Regions from separate parts of the Vreelandella halophytica genome, predicted to be linked through region 3. Evidence: predicted binding sites of a transcription regulator. Region 3 holds the regulator's gene; each other region holds the start of a gene.
The links. The regulator sigma-54, encoded in region 3, starts transcription at its own class of promoters, with help from an activator protein. The targets are predictions, from matches to a motif close to TGGCACNNNNNTTGCTNT.
Positions count from the first base shown of each region.

Region 1: a site for sigma-54 is predicted at 2,884-2,901, ahead of ACWHXT_RS16720 (P-II family nitrogen regulator). Genes of this name have one in related genera too.
Region 2: a site for sigma-54 is predicted at 2,473-2,490, ahead of speB (agmatinase). Genes of this name have one in related genera too.

Region 1 covers NZ_OZ309107.1:3,605,111-3,610,980, forward strand. Annotated here, with positions in the region: gene ACWHXT_RS16705 (ferredoxin--NADP reductase) at 1-480, shown strand, start outside; gene glnK (P-II family nitrogen regulator) at 616-954, opposite strand; gene ACWHXT_RS16715 (ammonium transporter) at 1,157-2,404, opposite strand; gene ACWHXT_RS16720 (P-II family nitrogen regulator) at 2,482-2,820, opposite strand; gene ACWHXT_RS16725 (accessory factor UbiK family protein) at 3,156-3,548, shown strand; gene ACWHXT_RS16730 (TonB-dependent receptor) at 3,768-5,870, shown strand, end outside.
Region 2 covers NZ_OZ309107.1:475,728-481,597, forward strand. Annotated here, with positions in the region: gene ACWHXT_RS02295 (ABC transporter ATP-binding protein) at 1-845, opposite strand, end outside; gene ACWHXT_RS02300 (sigma-54 interaction domain-containing protein) at 937-2,349, opposite strand; gene speB (agmatinase) at 2,556-3,506, shown strand; gene ACWHXT_RS02310 (YjiH family protein) at 3,620-5,002, shown strand; gene ACWHXT_RS02315 (5-guanidino-2-oxopentanoate decarboxylase) at 5,013-5,870, shown strand, end outside.
Region 3 covers NZ_OZ309107.1:2,140,437-2,146,306, forward strand. Annotated here, with positions in the region: gene lptC (LPS export ABC transporter periplasmic protein LptC) at 1-179, shown strand, start outside; gene lptA (lipopolysaccharide transport periplasmic protein LptA) at 188-679, shown strand; gene lptB (LPS export ABC transporter ATP-binding protein) at 690-1,439, shown strand; gene ACWHXT_RS10085 (RNA polymerase factor sigma-54) at 1,545-2,957, shown strand; gene hpf (ribosome hibernation-promoting factor, HPF/YfiA family) at 3,040-3,348, shown strand; gene ACWHXT_RS10095 (PTS sugar transporter subunit IIA) at 3,353-3,823, shown strand; gene rapZ (RNase adapter RapZ) at 3,869-4,756, shown strand; gene ACWHXT_RS10105 (HPr family phosphocarrier protein) at 4,842-5,111, shown strand; gene ACWHXT_RS10110 (hypothetical protein) at 5,160-5,699, shown strand; gene pmbA (metalloprotease PmbA) at 5,806-5,870, opposite strand, start outside.

The sequences.
Region 1 (5,870 bases), 1.5 Mb from region 3:
GTGTGCGACGACCTGCTGCCCGGGCGTAACCTCTACATGCTCTCCACCGGTACTGGCCTGGCGCCGTTCATGAGCCTGATTCAGGACCCGGAAGTCTACGAGCGCTATGAAAAAATCGTGCTGGTCCACGGCGTGCGCGAAGTCTCGGAGCTTGCCTACGCCGACTTCATCACCAAGGAGTTGCCCGCTCACGAATACCTGGGCGAAGAGATCGCCGAAAAGCTCGTCTACTATCCCACGGTGACCCGGGAAGAGTTCCACACCATGGGGCGGCTGACCGACCATATTCGCAGCGGCAAAATCTTCGAGGACACGGGCCTGCCGCCCATCGACCCGCGCCAGGATCGGGCGATGATCTGCGGAAGCCCGGCGATGCTCGACGATACCAGTGCGCTGCTCGACGAGCTGGGCTTGAATATCTCGCCGCGCATGGGCGAACCCGGCGACTACGTGATCGAGCGGGCGTTTGTCGAGAAGTGATGGGCTGGTGAATGGTGAATGGTGAATGGTGATGTTCGGCGCCACCTTCATCGCGATACCAACAAAAAACCCCTGCTGGAGATACTCCACAGGGGTTTTTTACTACTCACGATTCACGACTAACTATTTACCCCTTTATACCGCATCCTTGCCGGTTTCGCCGGTACGGATACGAATGACCTGCTCCAGTGGCATGACGAAAATCTTGCCGTCGCCGATTTTGCCGGTATTCGCCACCTGGGTAATGGCCTCGATGACCTGCTCGGCGAGCTCGTCGTCGACGGCCACTTCCAGCTTCACCTTGGGTAGAAAATCCACCACGTACTCGGCGCCGCGGTAAAGCTCGGTATGGCCTTTCTGACGGCCAAAGCCTTTGACTTCCGTTACGGTAATCCCCTGCACGCCGATGTCCGAGAGGGATTCGCGTACGTCATCAAGCTTGAACGGCTTGATAATGGCTGATATGAGTTTCATGGTGACATCCTCTCGCTTGCTGTCCGATTGTTGTGGGGCAGACGTTCACAACGACAAAACCGTTGCCCGCTACCCCAAGCATACACCGCTACCGCCAGAGAATAAAAAAGCCTCCCACGAGGGGAGGCCGTAAGCTCACTATGTTGCATCGTTGTATGGGTCACGTTGTATAGGCCACATCGTTGTAAAAGGACCGCTTTGGTTATTTCTTGACGCTAAACTCCGGGTAGGCTTCCAGGCCGCACTCGGCGAGATCCACGCCTTCGTACTCTTCCTCTTCGCTGACGCGGATGCCCATGAGGGCTTTGAGTATCAGCCAGACCACCAGGCTTGCCGCAAAGACCCAGCCGAAGATGCCGACGATACCGATCAGCTGCGCGCCAAAGGAGGCGTCACCGTTATTCAAGGGCACGGCGAGCAGGCCCCAGATGCCCACGACCCCGTGCACCGAAATCGCACCGACCGGATCGTCCAGCTTGAGCTTGTCGAGGGTGACGATGGCCGCCACGACGATCAAACCACCCACGGCGCCAATAGTGGCTGCCCCCAGCGCGGTGGGAGAAAGCGGGTCGGCGGTGATCGCGACGAGCCCTGCCAGCGCCCCGTTGAGCGCCATGGTGAGATCCGCCTTACGGAACCACAGTTTGGCGAGTACCAGCGCGGCGAGTACGCCGGCGGCGGCGGCGGCGTTGGTATTCACGAACACCTGGGCGACGTTATTGGCCGAGGCGACATCCGACAGTTTGAGTTCCGAGCCGCCATTGAAGCCGAACCAGCCCATCCACAGGATAAAGGTACCGAGTGTGGCCAGCGGCATGTTGGCACCAGGAATGGCGTGAATAGCGCCGTCCTTGCCGTACTTGCCCTTGCGTGGGCCCAGAATCAGCACGCCCGCCAGTGCAGCGGCCGCACCGGCCATGTGCACGATGCCGGAGCCGGCATAGTCCGAGAAGCCCAGGGCGTCCAGCCAGCCGCCACCCCAGGTCCAGTAGCCGGAGACCGGATAGATGAAGCCGGTCATCACCACGGCAAAGGCCAAAAACGCCCAGAGCTTCATGCGCTCGGCCACCGCACCAGAAACGATGGACATGGCGGTTGCCACGAACACGACCTGGAAGAAGAAGTCAGAGCGCATGGCGTAGTAGGGCGCGTCTTCACCGCCATTCAGTACGGCGTCGACACCGTTTTCCGCGCCAATCAAAAAGCCCAGGCTCGGCAGAAAACCGCCTTCGCCGCTGGAGTACATGATGGTGTAGCCCACCAGCAGGTACATGGTGCAGGCGATGGCAAACAGCGCGATGTTTTTGGTTAGAATTTCCGCGGTGTTCTTGGAGCGCACCATACCGGCTTCCAGCATCGAAAAGCCGGCGGCCATCCACATGACCAGCACGCCGCAAATCAAAAAGTAAAACGTATCGAGCGCGTAGCTCAGATCGGTTACCTCGTTCATGAGTCGTTCCCCGTCTACTAAAACGTTGTATCAAGCAAAAATGCTCACAAAATCGCCGTGTGACTTATTGGTTCGGGTTATACGGCGTCGGCACCGCGCTCGCCGGTACGAATACGAATGACGTCTTCAAGGGGCGTGACGAACACCTTGCCATCGCCAATCTTGCCGCTGTTCGCCGCGCTGCAGATCGCATCGAGCACGCTGTCCAGGCGATCATCATCGACGGCGATCTCCACCTTGACCTTGGGTAGAAAATCCACGACGTACTCGGCGCCGCGATAAAGTTCGGTATGGCCTTTTTGACGCCCAAACCCCTTTACCTCGGTCACCGTGATCCCCTGCACACCGTTATCGGCAAGTGCTTCACGGACATCGTCGAGCTTGAATGGCTTGATGATAGCGGTGATGAGTTTCATCCCGGAGCTCCCCTGCTGGATAAATAGCGGCGCCGCCGCCTGAAATTAATGCCTTGCCTCGATAATGCGCATACCGTGCCATTCATTAAATTTAAATAATAAATCAGCTACTTAAGCCTGCGGCCAAGGCAAATCCAACACGTTGCGGCGCGCTAAGCCGGTGCACGACAAAGCGGACGCACTATAGGAGTGCGCCCGCCAAAGCGGGTCGCTTCATTTTGATGCAAACGAAAAAGTCACCGCCCAAACGCATGCGAAACATGCGTATTTCGCCTGGGTTGCGTATCCTTACGAGAAAGCCGTTCACATTTATGCGTTCGTATCAGGAGATAGCCATGGCGACCCAAGACCGCATTAGCCGACTCGCACAGCAAATTGGCGACCGCTTGCAAAATGCTTCTCACGCACCGGAAGACATTCAAAAAGGCGTGCAGCAAGTCATGCGCGGCGCGTTCGATCGCATGGAGCTGGTGTCCAGGGAAGACTTCGACATCCTAATGGACGTGCTCCAACGCACCCGCTCCCGGGTCGAAGCGCTGGAGCGCCAGGTGGCCAACCTGGAAGCCTCGATCGACGCAAGCCAGGCCGATAAGGCCACCCCCATGGAAGCCGAGGCGCAGACCACGCCGGCCCCCCAGGAGCCCGCCAAAAAGACGCCCAAGCCCCGCGCCTCTTCCGTCAAGGCGGCCAAGGATGCCACGGGCTCAGTGGACGATCTGGGCGAATAGCTCGTTATAAGCAGCCCTTTAAAAGTCTTTTATAACAGTACTTTAGGGTAGCCATACTCAAAGCGCCGCGCGGCTTATCCCCTTTGCCGCGTGGGCGTTTGTGACGTTCGAAGCGCCGATCCACGTAGATTGATATAAAAAATGAGAACACCTATCATTGCGCTTTGCAGCGTCGATGAACGGCGTTCTATCAATAACAATCTGCTTTCTGGATCTCTCATGACTCGCTATGTCGCCCTAAGCGCCGCTTTGTTGAGCGGTGCTTTTCCCTTGACGGCCCTTTCTCAATCCCAACCGACGACCAGCGCGGAACCCGCAGCCCAGGACACGCTGGTGGTGGTCGGTTCGCGCACGCCCACTCAAATCAGCCAGATCCCGGGGGCGGTACACGTGGTCGAAGGGCCCGATCTACAGCAGCAGATCAACGCCGGGGGCGATTTGAAAACGGCGCTGGGCCGGCTGGTGCCGGGGCTGGATTTCGGCCCCCAGGGGCGCACCAATGCAGGGCAGAACATGCGCGGGCGCAGCGTTCAGGTACTCATCGACGGTGTATCGCTGAATAACTCCCGCGGTCTATCGCGTCAGTTCGACGCCATCGACCCGTTCAATATCGAGCGCGTCGAGGTGCTCTCGGGCACCAGCAGCTTGTACGGCGGCGGCGCCACGGGCGGCTTGATCAACATCATCACCAAACAAGGCGAGCGCGGCGGCCCCCACTTCGAGACCCAGGCGAGCGTCACCAGCGGCTTCAACACACGCCACGACCTCGACCGGCGCCTTTCCCAGTCGGCCAGCGGCGGTAATGAAACGGTACAGGGCCGCATTGGCGTATCCCTGATGGAAAACGGCCGCCAGTACGACGCCGGGGGCGATGAAATCTTCCCCGATATCGCGCAAAGCGACCTGCAGGACAATCGTCAGCTGGATATCCTCGGCAACCTACGCGTCGAGCTTGACGACGAACAGACGCTGATGCTCAGCGGGCAGCTTTATGACTCCGGCAAAGAGGGCAACCGCGGCGTCTACTACCCGAATTTGGCCGCCAACACGGCGAATCTCGACGGCGCCGATATCCGCGACGGCTTCACCGCCGACCGCGAACCGCGTACCGACCGCAAGATGATCAGCGCAAGCTACCACCACGCCGATCTTTTGAATCAGAATTTCTACCTGCAGGCGTTTCATCGGGAGGAGGAATCGAGTTTTTATCCCTTCCCTTACGCCGCCCAGGACGGCGGTTACTACTTCGCCGCCTCCCAGCAGAACACCCAGCTTAGCGGCTTGAAGGCGCTGTTCTCGGCAGATCCACGTGACGATCTCAATGTGACCTACGGCGCGGACCTGGACCGGGAGTCGTTTGACGCCTCGCAGATGCGTTTCGATCGCGCCGCAAGCGATAGCTCCGGCGGGCTCGTACAGCGCGCCGATCGCGTCACGCCCCGCTATCCGGGTTTCGATATCGACACGCTGGCGCTGTTTACCCAAAGCGAGTGGTGGGCCACGGACCAGCTTCAGCTCAGCGGCGGCATTCGCCACCAGCGCATGGACGTGGACATCGACGATTTCAACGACGTGCCCGGCGGCTCCAGCGACTACGACGTCACGCTCTATAACGCCAGCGCCCTGTATGATTTCGACAACGGCCATCAGAGCTGGCTGGGCTACTCGGAGGGCTTCGAGCTGCCCGACCCGTCCAAGTATTATGGCCGCGCCGGGCAAACCGTAGCGGACAACCCGCTGGACGGCATCAAGACCCGCCAGGTCGAGCTTGGCTGGCGCTACCAGGGCGGTGACTGGCTGACCCAGGCGGCGGTCTACTACGCCTGGTCGGACACCGCCATGGAGCTCGACGATGACCTCAATGTGACCCAGATCGACGACGACCGCCGCGACTACGGCCTGGAAGCCTCGCTCACCCGCTTCATCGGCCACCACTGGGAAGTGGGCGGCACCCTGCACGCGCTGGCCTCCGAACGCAAGGTAGACGGCAGTTGGCAGGACCGCGGTATTACCGTAGCCCCTTACCCCTCCCAGGACACCCTGACCGCCCACGTGGCTTGGCAGGATGACGTACGCACGCTGCGCCTTCAGGGCAGCCACGCCCGCCAGTACGAAGACGCCGAGGGCGATAGCATCGACGGCTTTACCACCTTCGATGTGATCGGAAGCCAGCAGACCGATATCGGCACCCTGAGTTTGGGGATCAGCAACCTGACCGACAAGCAGTACTCCACGCCCTGGGGCCAGCGGGCCGTGGGCTTTTATTCGCCCAACTATGGGCCGGAGTACCTTTACGACTACCAGGCCCGGGGGCGTACGTTC
Region 2 (5,870 bases), 1.7 Mb from region 3:
CGCAGTTCGATATCTTCCGGGCGAATGCCCAGTTGGCCTCCCGCCGCTTGCAGCGGAGCGACGAGGGTCGTGTCGCCGTCGATCACGGCGCCGGTGTCACCGGCCACCAAAGGCAGTAGATTCATCGCGGGGCTTCCTATGAAACTGGCGGCGAAGGCGCTCGCCGGCTGGTTGTAAAGCGCATCCGGCGTGGCGTCCTGAACGATGCGCCCGTGCTGCATCAGGATGACCCGGTCGCCCATGCTCATCGCCTCGACCTGGTCGTGGGTGACGTAGATCACCGTCATGTTCAGGCGGCTTTGCAGCGTCTTGATCTCGCGGCGCATGTCGCTACGCAGGCGGGCGTCCAGGTTGGAGAGCGGCTCGTCCATCAAACAAATCGGGTGCTCGGAGATGATCGCCCGGGCGAGCGCCACCCGCTGGCGCTGGCCACCAGAGAGTTTTGCCGGTTTACGGTCGAGATAAGCGGTCAAATCGACGAGCTCTGCGACCTGCTCGAGCCGGGCCTGGCGCTCGGCTTTAGCGACGCGGCGACTCTTGAGGCCGAAGACGATGTTCTCCGCCACGCTCAGGTGGGGAAACAGCGCGTAGGACTGAAACACCATGGAAAGGCCGCGATCCCCCGGCGGCAATCGCGTTACGTCGCGCTCGCCGATATGAATCTCGCCCTGGGAGGCGTCCTCGAGCCCGGCGATCATGCGAAGCGTGGTGGATTTTCCGCAGCCGGAAGGGCCGAGCAGAATGACGAACTGGCCCGGGGTGACGTCAAAGGAGACGTTGTCGACGGCGGTGGTCGCGTCCCAACGTTTGGTAACACCTTCCAGGCGGATACGCGATTGGCTCATGACTCGATACTCGTTCAAAACGGTATGACGATGGTCAATCACTCTGCGGCAAAGGTGTTGCGGTTGTGTGACACTCCGGGGCGGGCGTAGGTCAGCCGTTGGCCGCAAGGCCGTAGCGCTTTAGTTTGCGCACGACGCTCGATTGGCTGATGCCTAGCCGTTTGGCGATGGCGTAGGTGCTGGTGTGGGTTTTGCAAAGCCCTTCGAGAAGCTCGCCTTCCAGGCGCGCCAGATAGTCGGGCAGGGTTTCGCCGGCCTCCAGCGGCGCGCTTTGCGCCGCCAGGGGCGAGGGGGCGTCTTGGGCAGCGGTGGGTCGAGGCGAAAGCCCGACCCGATCGATCTGATCAGAGGCGCTCGAAAGCCAGGCACGCTCCAGCCAGTTTTCGAGCTCGCGCACGTTGCCCGGCCAGTCGCTTCCCATCAGCGTCGACCAGACGTAATTGCCCAGAAATTTCTGCCGCCCGTAGTGGGCGTTCAGCCGCGCCAGGCACGCTTCGGCAAGGCCGGGGATATCCTCGCGGCGTTCGCGAAGCGGGGGCAATGTCACGGGAATGACGTTGAGGCGGTAGTAAAGATCCAGCCGGAAAGCGCCTTCCTGCACCCGGCGCGCCAGGTCCTGATTAGTGGCCACCACCAGGCGAAAATCCACTCGGCGGGCGCGGGTGTCGCCCAGCCGGGTGAGCTTACCGTCCTGAATCACTTTCAAAAGCTTGGTCTGCATCAACAGCGGAAGCTCCCCGATCTCATCGAGAAACAGCGTGCCGCCCTCGGCCTGTTCCAAAAGCCCGGCCTTGCCCTGGCGGGCGGCGCCGCTAAAGGCGCCAGGCTGGTAGCCAAACATCTCGGACTCGAACAGGTTTTCCGGGATGGCGGCGCAGTTGACCTCGATGAACGCGCCTTCCCCCCGCGCGCTCCAGCGGTGGAGCTGCCGGGCGAAAGCAGTCTTGCCCACGCCGGACTCGCCCAGCATCAGCACGTTGGCGCTCGAGGGCGCAACGCGTTTGAGCAGGCGCGCCACTTCGCGCATCGCGGGGCTTCGCACCTGTAGGTGCTCCAGAGCGCTATCCAGCGCGCGGTCGTCGGGGGTCGCGCCGTTGCGGTCACGTTTGATGTGTTCGTTGAAGCGTTTTTGCAGCAGCGCGTACTCGTCCTGAAGAAGCTGTAGGTCGGTTAAATCCCGGGAGCGGCTGATGATGCGCTCGAGCTTGCCGTTCACCAGCACCGGATGCGCCTCGGCGATCACCCGCCGCCCGGTGCCGGTGGTTTGCATCAGCTGAGCAGCGCGGTGGGTGCGCATGACCTCCAGGCTGATCGAGGGCTTGAGGGTGCCGTTTTGCTCAAGGGTTTTGACGTTGCTGCCGAGCAGTTCATCCCGCGACATGCCGTACACCGCCTCGACCCCGGGGCTGATATCCAGTACCTGGCCGCTTGCGCTGACGATGAAGAAGTGGTCGTTGGCGGTTTCCACGATGGTGTTGAGCACGTGCCGATCGATATCTTCCACCCGGCCTCCTTGTTTGAACCGAATATGACTTGGTTAATGCACGTATGACTCAATGCTACGCTTTTATAAGTCATTTTTGCATCGATTGAGCTCGAAAAGCCCCGCTCAAGGGATTCCAGCGTTTGGCACGTTAAATGCAGTATCAAGGTAATGCGTAGCCAAAAAGGGCTTTTGAAAGCCCGTCTCGATAACGACAGGAGGTTTTAATGTCCGAGTTCAACCAGCCGCTGGGCGGTAACAGCGTGCCGCGCTTTGGCGGCCCGGCCACCATGATGCGCCTGCCCACCCAGGAGAGTGCCCAAGGGCTCGACGTGGCCTTTATCGGTATTCCCATGGATATCGGGACCTCCAACCGTCCCGGCACGCGCATGGGCCCGCGCCAGATCCGCGATGAATCACGCATGTTGCGCCCCTACAACATGGCGACCCGCGCCGCGCCTTTTGAGTACCTGCAGGTGGCGGATATCGGCGACGTGCCGATCAACACCTTCCACCTGCCCAAGAGCGTCGACATCATCACGGCGTTCTTCGACGACGTGTTGCGCCACGACTGCGTGCCGCTGACCCTCGGTGGCGATCACACCATGACGCTGCCGATTCTGCGCGCCATGGCCAAAAAGCACGGCCCGGTGGGGCTGATTCATATCGACGCCCACGCCGACGTCAACGAGCACATGTTCGGCGAAGAGATCGCCCACGGCACGACCTTTCGCCGCGCTCAGGAAGAGGGGCTTCTGGCGAAAGAAAAGGTGGTGCAGATCGGCCTGCGCGGCACCGGTTACTCCGCCGAAGACTTCGACTGGTGCCGGGATCAGGGCTTTCGCGTCGTCCAGGCCGAGGCGTGCTGGTACCAGTCGCTGGCACCCTTGATGGAGGAAGTACGCGCGCAGATGGGCGATACGCCGGTGTATATCAGCTTCGACATCGACGGGCTCGACCCCTCGGTGGCACCGGGCACCGGCACCGTGGAGATGGGCGGGCTCACCTCCCATCAGGGCCTGGAGATCGTGCGCGGGGCGGCGGGGCTCAATATCGTCGGCGGCGATCTGGTGGAAGTTTCACCACCCTACGACACCAGCGGCAATACCGCGCTGATGGGGGCCACGCTCTTGTACGAGATGCTCTGTGTGCTGCCGGGGGTCAAGCGGGGCGAGTAAGTGCCCGGCGCCGATGACGCTCGATTAAAACAATAGATAACAAAGGGAGGCCAAGCCTCCCACGCCCACGCCGCCAGCCCACCTCCAATAAGCACTCTCAACAGGTGAACTCTATGTCTGAATCTCAAACGACACGCGACGAGGCTGCGTCAAACGGGCCTATCCCTCGAAGCCATTTGCTCAAGTTTCTGATTCCCTCGGTCGTCGGCGTCTTGCTGTTTCTGGTGCCGTTTCAAACCGGGGAGTCGGTCAATATCGGTATGGGCATGATGGCCGATGGCCTGCAGGCGCTGCTTGGTCAGGCGCTTCCATTAATTGCCATGCTGGTGTTGTGCGTGTCGGTGGTGGTGACCCTGTACGTGAAGACGACCAACCCGGCCTGGGCGCGCGGCGGCCACTTCGGCGATATGTTCAACGTCGGCCCGATCTGGGTGGCGCTGCGTATTCTGGGCGCCGTTTTCGTGGTGATGACCTACTTTCAGGTGGGCCCGGAGTTCGTCACCGCCTCGTTCACCGGCGGGGTGATGCTCGACGATCTGGCGCCGGTGCTGCTGACGTTTTTCTTCTTTGCCGCGATCTTGCTGCCGTTTCTGGTCGAATTCGGTTTCATGGAGTTTATCGGAAGCCTGGTGCGCAAGCCGTTTCGGATCATCTTCAATCTGCCCGGGCGCAGCGCCATCGACGCCACGGCCTCCTGGATGGGCTCCGGCACCGTGGGCGTGCTGATTACGTCCCAGCAGTACGAGCAGGGCTTTTATAACGGCCGCGAGGCCTCGGTGATCGCCACCAATTTCTCCGTGGCCTCTATCGCCTTCAGCCTGCTGGTGGCCAACTTCGTGGGTATCAACCACCTGTTCGTGCCGTTCTACTTCACCGTGGTGGTGTCCGGGCTAGTCGCCGCGATTATCGTCTCGCGCATTCCGCCGCTTTCGTTGAAAGCCAACGACTACTACGCGCCGGTGGGCTGCCAAATCAGTGAGGAGAATACCGGCAAGGCGGGGCTTTTCCGCTATAGCCTTTTACAGGCCACCCGCCGCGCCGCCGGTGCCCCGGGGCCCGTCGCGCTTGCCAGGCTGGCGCTGATCAACGTGATCGATATCTTCCTCACGCTGCTGCCGCTGGTGTTCGCCATCGGGACCGTGGCGCTGATTCTTGCCGAGTTCACGCCGCTCTTTACCTGGCTCTCCTACCCGATGGTGCCGGTGCTCGAGCTTCTGCGCATTCCCGAAGCCCAGGCCGCGGCTCCGGCCACGCTGGTCGGCTTTGCGGATATGTTCCTGCCCGCGGTACTGGCCACCAATATCGACAGCGAACTGACGCGCTTCGTCATCGCGTGTCTTTCCATGACGCAGTTGGTGTACATGTCCGAGATCGGCGCGTTGCTGCTGAAATCGAAAATCCCCATCGCGCTGTGGGAACTGGCGGTGGTGTTTTTGCTGCGCACCGCGATCACGCTCCCCATTATCGCCTTCATGGCGCATACGTTTTTCTTTTGAGGCATAGCTCATGAAGGATTTTCAAACGATGACCTGCGCCGAGCTTTTGATTCGCCTTTTACGCGATACCTACGGGGTCGAGTCGCTCTTCGGGATTCCCGGCGTACACACGGTGGAGCTTTACCGCGGCTTAGAAGGCAGCGGTGTACAGCACGTGACGCCGCGCCACGAGCAGGGCGCGGGCTTCATGGCCGACGGTTACGCCAGGGCGAGCGGCAAGCCCGGCGTGTGCTTGATCATTACCGGCCCCGGTATGACCAATATTGCCACCGCCATGGGCCAGGCCCTGGCGGACTCCATTCCCATGCTGGTGATCTCGAGCGTCAACCGCCGGGATACCCTGGCAATGGGGCAAGGGCGGCTTCACGAGCTTCCAAGCCAACAGCAACTGGTCAGCGGCGTGGCGCGCTTTAGTCACACGCTGATGGACGCCGCGACGCTGCCCGAGGTACTCGCCCGCGCTTTCGCCGTCTTTAACGGCGCCCGCCCTGGCCCGGTGCATATCGAGATCCCCATCGACTTGTTCGATACGCCGGTGACGGCCCCAAAACATGGCCTACCGCCCACGCTCTACCGCGCTGCGCCGGACCCGGAAGGGCTGGGTGAGGCGGCGCGCCTGCTAAACGCGGCCAAAAAACCGCTGGTGCTGCTGGGGGGCGGCTGTGTGGCCGCCCCGGATGCGGCCCGCGCGTTGGTCGAGCGGCTCGACGTGCCGACGGTGACCACCATCAACGCCAAGGGGCTTTTAGGGCGCGACCACCCGCTGGACCTGGGCGCCAACGCCGCGCTGCCGCCGGTGCGTAAGCTTGCCGTCGAGGCGGACGTGATTCTGGCCGTCGGCACCGAGCTTGGCGAAACCGATTTTGAT
Region 3 (5,870 bases):
CCGAGCGGCTACACTACGATGGCATCGACCGCCACGCCTACACCGAGGCACCGGCCCTTTTACAGCAGCCTCCTCAGCAGATGAGCGCCAACCGCATGGATGTCTGGCTCGACACGAGCCAGGTCCGGCTCACCGATAACGTACGCGGCACTCACCCGCCCGCCCGCTCAACGCCTTAGGAGTCGTTATGCACCCGTTTTTACGTACCGCGCTACTGGTACTGGCCCTGCCTTTGAGCGCCGCCGCCCAGACAAGCCAGGCCCCCGTCGAAGTCGAAGCCGACCGGCTTGACCTTGATCAGCGCGCGGGTACCGCCGTCTACTCCGGTAATGTGGATATCCGCCAGGGGGAAATGCAGATTCGCGGTGACCGTGTCGAAATCTCGCGCAACGACGCCGGCGAGCTTTCCCAGGCTGTGGCCACCGGCGAGCGCGCCTACCTTCGCAACCAGCTCGAAAACGACGAAGGCCCGATGGAGGGATGGGCGCGGCGCATCGTCTACCACGTCAGCGAACGGCGCATCGAGCTTATCGACCAGGCCGAACTCCACCAGCGGGCCGACCGCTTTCAGGGCGGGCGTCTCGAGTACTTCATCGACCGCGAAGTGGTTCAGGCGCGCTCAGACGTTAGCGGTAGCGACAACCAGCGCATCCGCATGACGCTACAGCCCGCGCAATAGGAGAATGACCGTGTCGAGCACGCAACCTGGGGCGGTCAAAACGCTTCACGCCCGCCACCTCGCCAAAAGCTACAAGCGTCGCCGGGTGGTAAAAGACATCAACCTGGAGATCACCCAAGGCAGCGTGGTGGGCCTACTCGGGCCCAACGGGGCGGGCAAGACCACCTCGTTTTACATGATCGTGGGCCTGGTCAAGGCCGACGCCGGTACGGTGGGGATCGACGAGCGCGACCTGACTCGGGCACCGATGCACGAACGCGCCACCGCCGGCATCGGTTACCTCCCCCAGGAGGCATCGATTTTTCGCAAGCTGTCGGTGGCCGATAACATCTTGGCGATTCTGGAAACGCGCAAGGAGCTGGACCGCCGCGCACGGGAAGCGCGCCTGGAGCAATTGCTCGACGATTTCCACATTACCCATATCCGCGACAACCTGGGCATGAGCCTTTCCGGCGGCGAGCGCCGCCGCGTGGAGATTGCCCGCTCGCTTGCCACCGACCCCGCGTTCATTTTGCTCGACGAGCCCTTCGCCGGGGTCGACCCGATCTCGGTCGGCGAGATCAAGTCGATCATCCTGGCCCTCAAGGCACGCCACATCGGGGTACTCATCACCGACCACAACGTGCGCGAGACGCTGGATATCTGCGATATCGCCTATATCGTAGGTGACGGCCACATCATCGCAAGCGGCGACTCAACCGCCATTTTGAATAACCAGAAGGTTCGTGAGGTCTACCTGGGCGCCGATTTCCGCCTCTAAACCATCGCCAATCCTAAAGTTCCGTGTAGTGGCATATTTATTGCACTTGCGCCAGACCCCAACTCGCACTAGGGTGGAGCTTTACGAGTAACGAGTGGTTCTTCAATGGTCATGAAAGCCTCTTTACAGCTGCGGGTCGGCACGCAGCTGACCATGACGCCTCAACTGCAGCAGGCCATTGCCCTGCTGCAGCTCTCCACCCTCGATCTTCGCCAGGAAATTCAGCAGGCGCTCGACGCCAACCCGCTGCTGGAACAAGAGGACGAGTTTGGCGAAGAGAGCGTGACCGAGACCGCCGAAGCCGAATGGGAAGAGAGCATCCCCAGCGAACTCTCCATCGATAGCGAGTGGTCCGACACCTATCAGGACATGGCGGCCAGCGCCGGCAGCGAGGGGCCGGATTTCGAGCGCCAGGCGGCGGGTCAAAGCCTGCATGGCCACCTGCTTTGGCAGCTGGCCATGACCGACGCCAGTGAGCGCGAATACGCCATTGCCGAAAGCCTGATCGACGCGCTGGACCCCAACGGCTACCTCACCCAGCCTCTCAACGATATTCGCGAAGGGCTCAAGGCCCAGGGGCTCGAAGGTTTGAGTCAGCGCGAGGTGGAAAACACGCTGATGCGTATGCAGCAGTTCGAACCCACCGGCGTTTTCGCCCGCGACCTGCGCGAATGCCTGATGCTCCAGCTCGCCACCCTGGCCGACGACACGCCGCTTCTGGTGCCCGCCAAACGCCTGGTGCGCCAGTTTCTCGAAGCGCTCGGCAAGGACGACCTGCGCCTTTTGAAGCGCCGTCTGGGGCTTGACGACGAGCAGCTCGATGACGTCATCGGGCTGATCAGAAGCCTCGACCCGCGCCCGGGCAGCGCATATGGCGTCACCAACGAAAGCTACATCACCCCGGATCTGGTGGTGCGCCACGATAACGAAGGCTGGCACCTCGAGCTCAACCCCGAAGCGCTTCCGCGGCTGCGCGTCCAGCCGGACTACGCAAGCCTGATCAAGCGAGCGGACAAGAGCCAGGACAACCAGTTTTTAAAAGAGCACCTGCAAGAGGCGCGCTGGCTGATCAAAAGCCTGTCGAGTCGCAACGATACCCTGTTGCGCGTTGGTCGCGAGATCATCGCCCGCCAGCTGGGCTTTTTGGAGCGCGGCGAAGAGGCCATGAAACCCTTGATACTCGCCGATATCGCCGAGGCCGTGGAGATGCACGAATCGACGATTTCACGGGTGACGACGCAAAAATACATTCACACCCCCCGCGGTGTATTCGAGCTCAAGTACTTCTTCTCGAGCCAGGTGAGCGGTCATGACGGCAACGACAGCCACTCGAGCACGGCGATCCGCGCCCGGTTGAAAAAACTGATTCAAGAAGAGACGCCGGGCAAGCCGCTCTCGGACAGCCGCCTGGTGTCACTATTGGAAGATGGCGGCATTAGCGTAGCGCGGCGCACAGTGGCAAAATACCGCGAAGCCATGGGGATTCCCTCCTCCAGCGAACGGCGGCGTTTGCGTTAAAAAGTGAAACTGGCCGCCGGGGCTTTGCAATGGTAGAAAAAGAGTTACAATCAAAGGACAGTCCTGGATTAGGAGTACGTCGATGCAAGTCAACATTACGGGCCATCACCTGGAACTGACCGACGCTCTGCGCGATTACGTTAACGAAAAACTCGAACGTATCGAGCGTCACTACGACAACATCACCACCGTTCATGTCACGCTTTCCATCGAGAAAGAGCGCCAGCAGGCTGCCTGCACCCTACACGCAGCCGGCGCCGATTTGCACGCCGAAGCCCAGGACAATGACATGTACGCCGCCATTGACGCGCTGGCCGACAAGGTCGACCGCCAACTCGTAAAACACAAGGAAAAAGCACAAGCTCGCGCCCAGGGCGCTGGCGTGCGTTAAATCGATGACCCTGGAAACCATACTCCCCCCGGAGCGCGTGCTGTTCGACGTCCCCGGGGGCAGCAAAAAGCGCGTGCTAGAGTTCTTCAGCACCTTCATCGCCCAAAATACGCCCAGCCTGGATAGCCAGGAAGTGTTCAGCCGTTTGATCGGCCGCGAGCGATTAGGCAGTACCGGCATTGGGAATGGGGTCGCGATTCCCCACGCCCGTAGCCCTCACTGCAGCGCTCCTATCGCTGGCTTTTTAAAGCTTGCCGAACCGGTGGATTTCGACGCTATCGACGGTGACCCGGTGGACCTAGTGTTTGTACTGCTGGTGCCGGAAGAGGCCGACGACACCCACCTTGCGCTGTTGGGTCAGGTCGCCACCATCATGAATGACGTCGCCACCCGCGCACAGTTTCGCAAATGCGAGAGCCAGCGCGAGCTTTTGGAGATCGTCACCGCCAAAATTCGCGAGCAAACGGGCAGCTAGAACCAGGCCCTACCCACCCAGCCCTACAGACCGAAGAGAAACACTATGCAACTGGTGATTATCAGCGGCCGCTCCGGGTCGGGAAAGTCCATTGCGCTTCAGGCGCTGGAGGACCTGGGCTACTACGCCATCGACAACCTGCCGGCCATGCTGCTGGGTTCATTGGTCGATGAGCTAGGACAGCAAGGCGAGCGCACGCATTTGGCGGTGAGTATCGATGCGCGCAACCTGCCCACAGCCCTGGAGCGCTTTCCGGCGCTGCTTCAGGACATCAAATCCGGCAGTACCCGGGTGCAGGTGATTTATCTGACCACCGACGCCCGGATTTTGCTCGAGCGCTATTCGGCCACACGCCGGCGCCACCCGTTGACCCGAGACAGCGGAATGACCCTGGAAGAAGCGATCGCCAAGGAGGAAGAGACGCTTTTTGGCATCCGCGAGCTGGCGGATCTGATGATCGACACCTCGCGGTTGACGGTGCACGATTTGCGCGGACGGATCACCGAGCAGCTTTGCCATCAGCGCCAGAGCCAGCTCACCCTGACGCTGGAGTCGTTTGGCTACAAGCGGGGAGTGCCGCTGGACGCGGATATCGTGTTCGATATCCGCTGTCTGCCCAACCCTTACTGGGACCCGACGCTTAGACACTTCACCGGGCGCGACCCCGAGATCGCCGCTTTTTTACAAGCCTACCCGGTCGTCGATGAGATGGGCATGGATATTCTCAACTGGCTGGAGAAGTGGCTTCCGGCCTACCAGAGCAGCCAGCGCAGCTACATGACCATCGCTATCGGCTGTACCGGCGGCCAGCACCGCTCGGTGTACATGGTCGAACAGCTGGCCAAAAAGATGCTCGATAAGCGCTCCAGCGTACAGCTTCGCCACCGCGAGCTGGGCATTCATTACAGCGTTGACGACGCCACCGCATCGTAATGCCTGGGCGGCGCGAGCTTGCCGTGTCATCCCTTATGAACCACGCACACTCGACCAAGACACCGCTAGGCAAAAAGGAACCAGGGTGCCCGAAAGAATTCTTACATTGACCAACCAGCGCGGCCTTCACGCCCGCGCCGCCACCAAGCTTGTCACCTGCGCGCAGCGGTTCGAGTCTCGGGTATACGTCTATAAGCAGACCCAGAAGGCCGACGCCGCCAACATCATGTCGCTTTTAATGCTGGCCGCCCCCTGCGGTACGGCGCTGACCGTCGAGGCCGTGGGCCAGGACGCCGAACAGACCCTGGAGGCAATTCAAGCACTATTCGATGCCCGCTTCGACGAAGAGATCTGACGGCGGACCTTGAGAGGCGGCCTAATCATCCACCTGTCGAGCAAAATAATGCAGCTAATCCAAACCGGCAAATACTCTCTGGTCCACTTTGACCCCGAGCACGACCAGTTCATCAAGACCTTCCAACCCAAAACCTTCGACCGGCTGCGCTATCTACTGCGCATCCGCCCCTATCCCGGGTTCAACTTCGCGCTGATTGCCTCGCGCCTGAACGCGCTGGGCATTGCCACGCCAACGATCACCGAGGCCCGCCCCTACCGGGTGGCCACCCAAAATATCCACGGTGTGGCGCTAAAGGAGCTGATCCTGGACTCGCCAGACCTGCAGGCACAGTACTTGGATGCCCTGGTGGCGTTCGATCAAAACGGCATTCATTGCCGCGGCCTACACACCGGCAACTTTTTGGTACGCGACGGACGCCTGGTCGCCATCGACCTCGATTCCTACAAGGCGCCGCGCTGGTGGCGCTACTCGCGCCGCGAGTACCTGGACTGCCTGAGCCGTTCGCTTACCGGCGACGAAGCTTTCTTGTTCACCCGTCTGCTCGAGCGGTTGGGGCTGGACGCGAACTACCGCCGGATACGCTGAGCGCTCTGTTTAACGCCTGCTTTTTAGCGTTCAAAAAGCCTGTCCACTAAAAAGCCCGCCGTTTTGAACGGCGGGCTTTTGTTTTGGCAAGTGGCGCGTGTCGGGATCAGCTACCGGCCACGGTCATGGCATCCACCAGCCAGCTGCCCGTATGGATACTGCCCCGGGTGT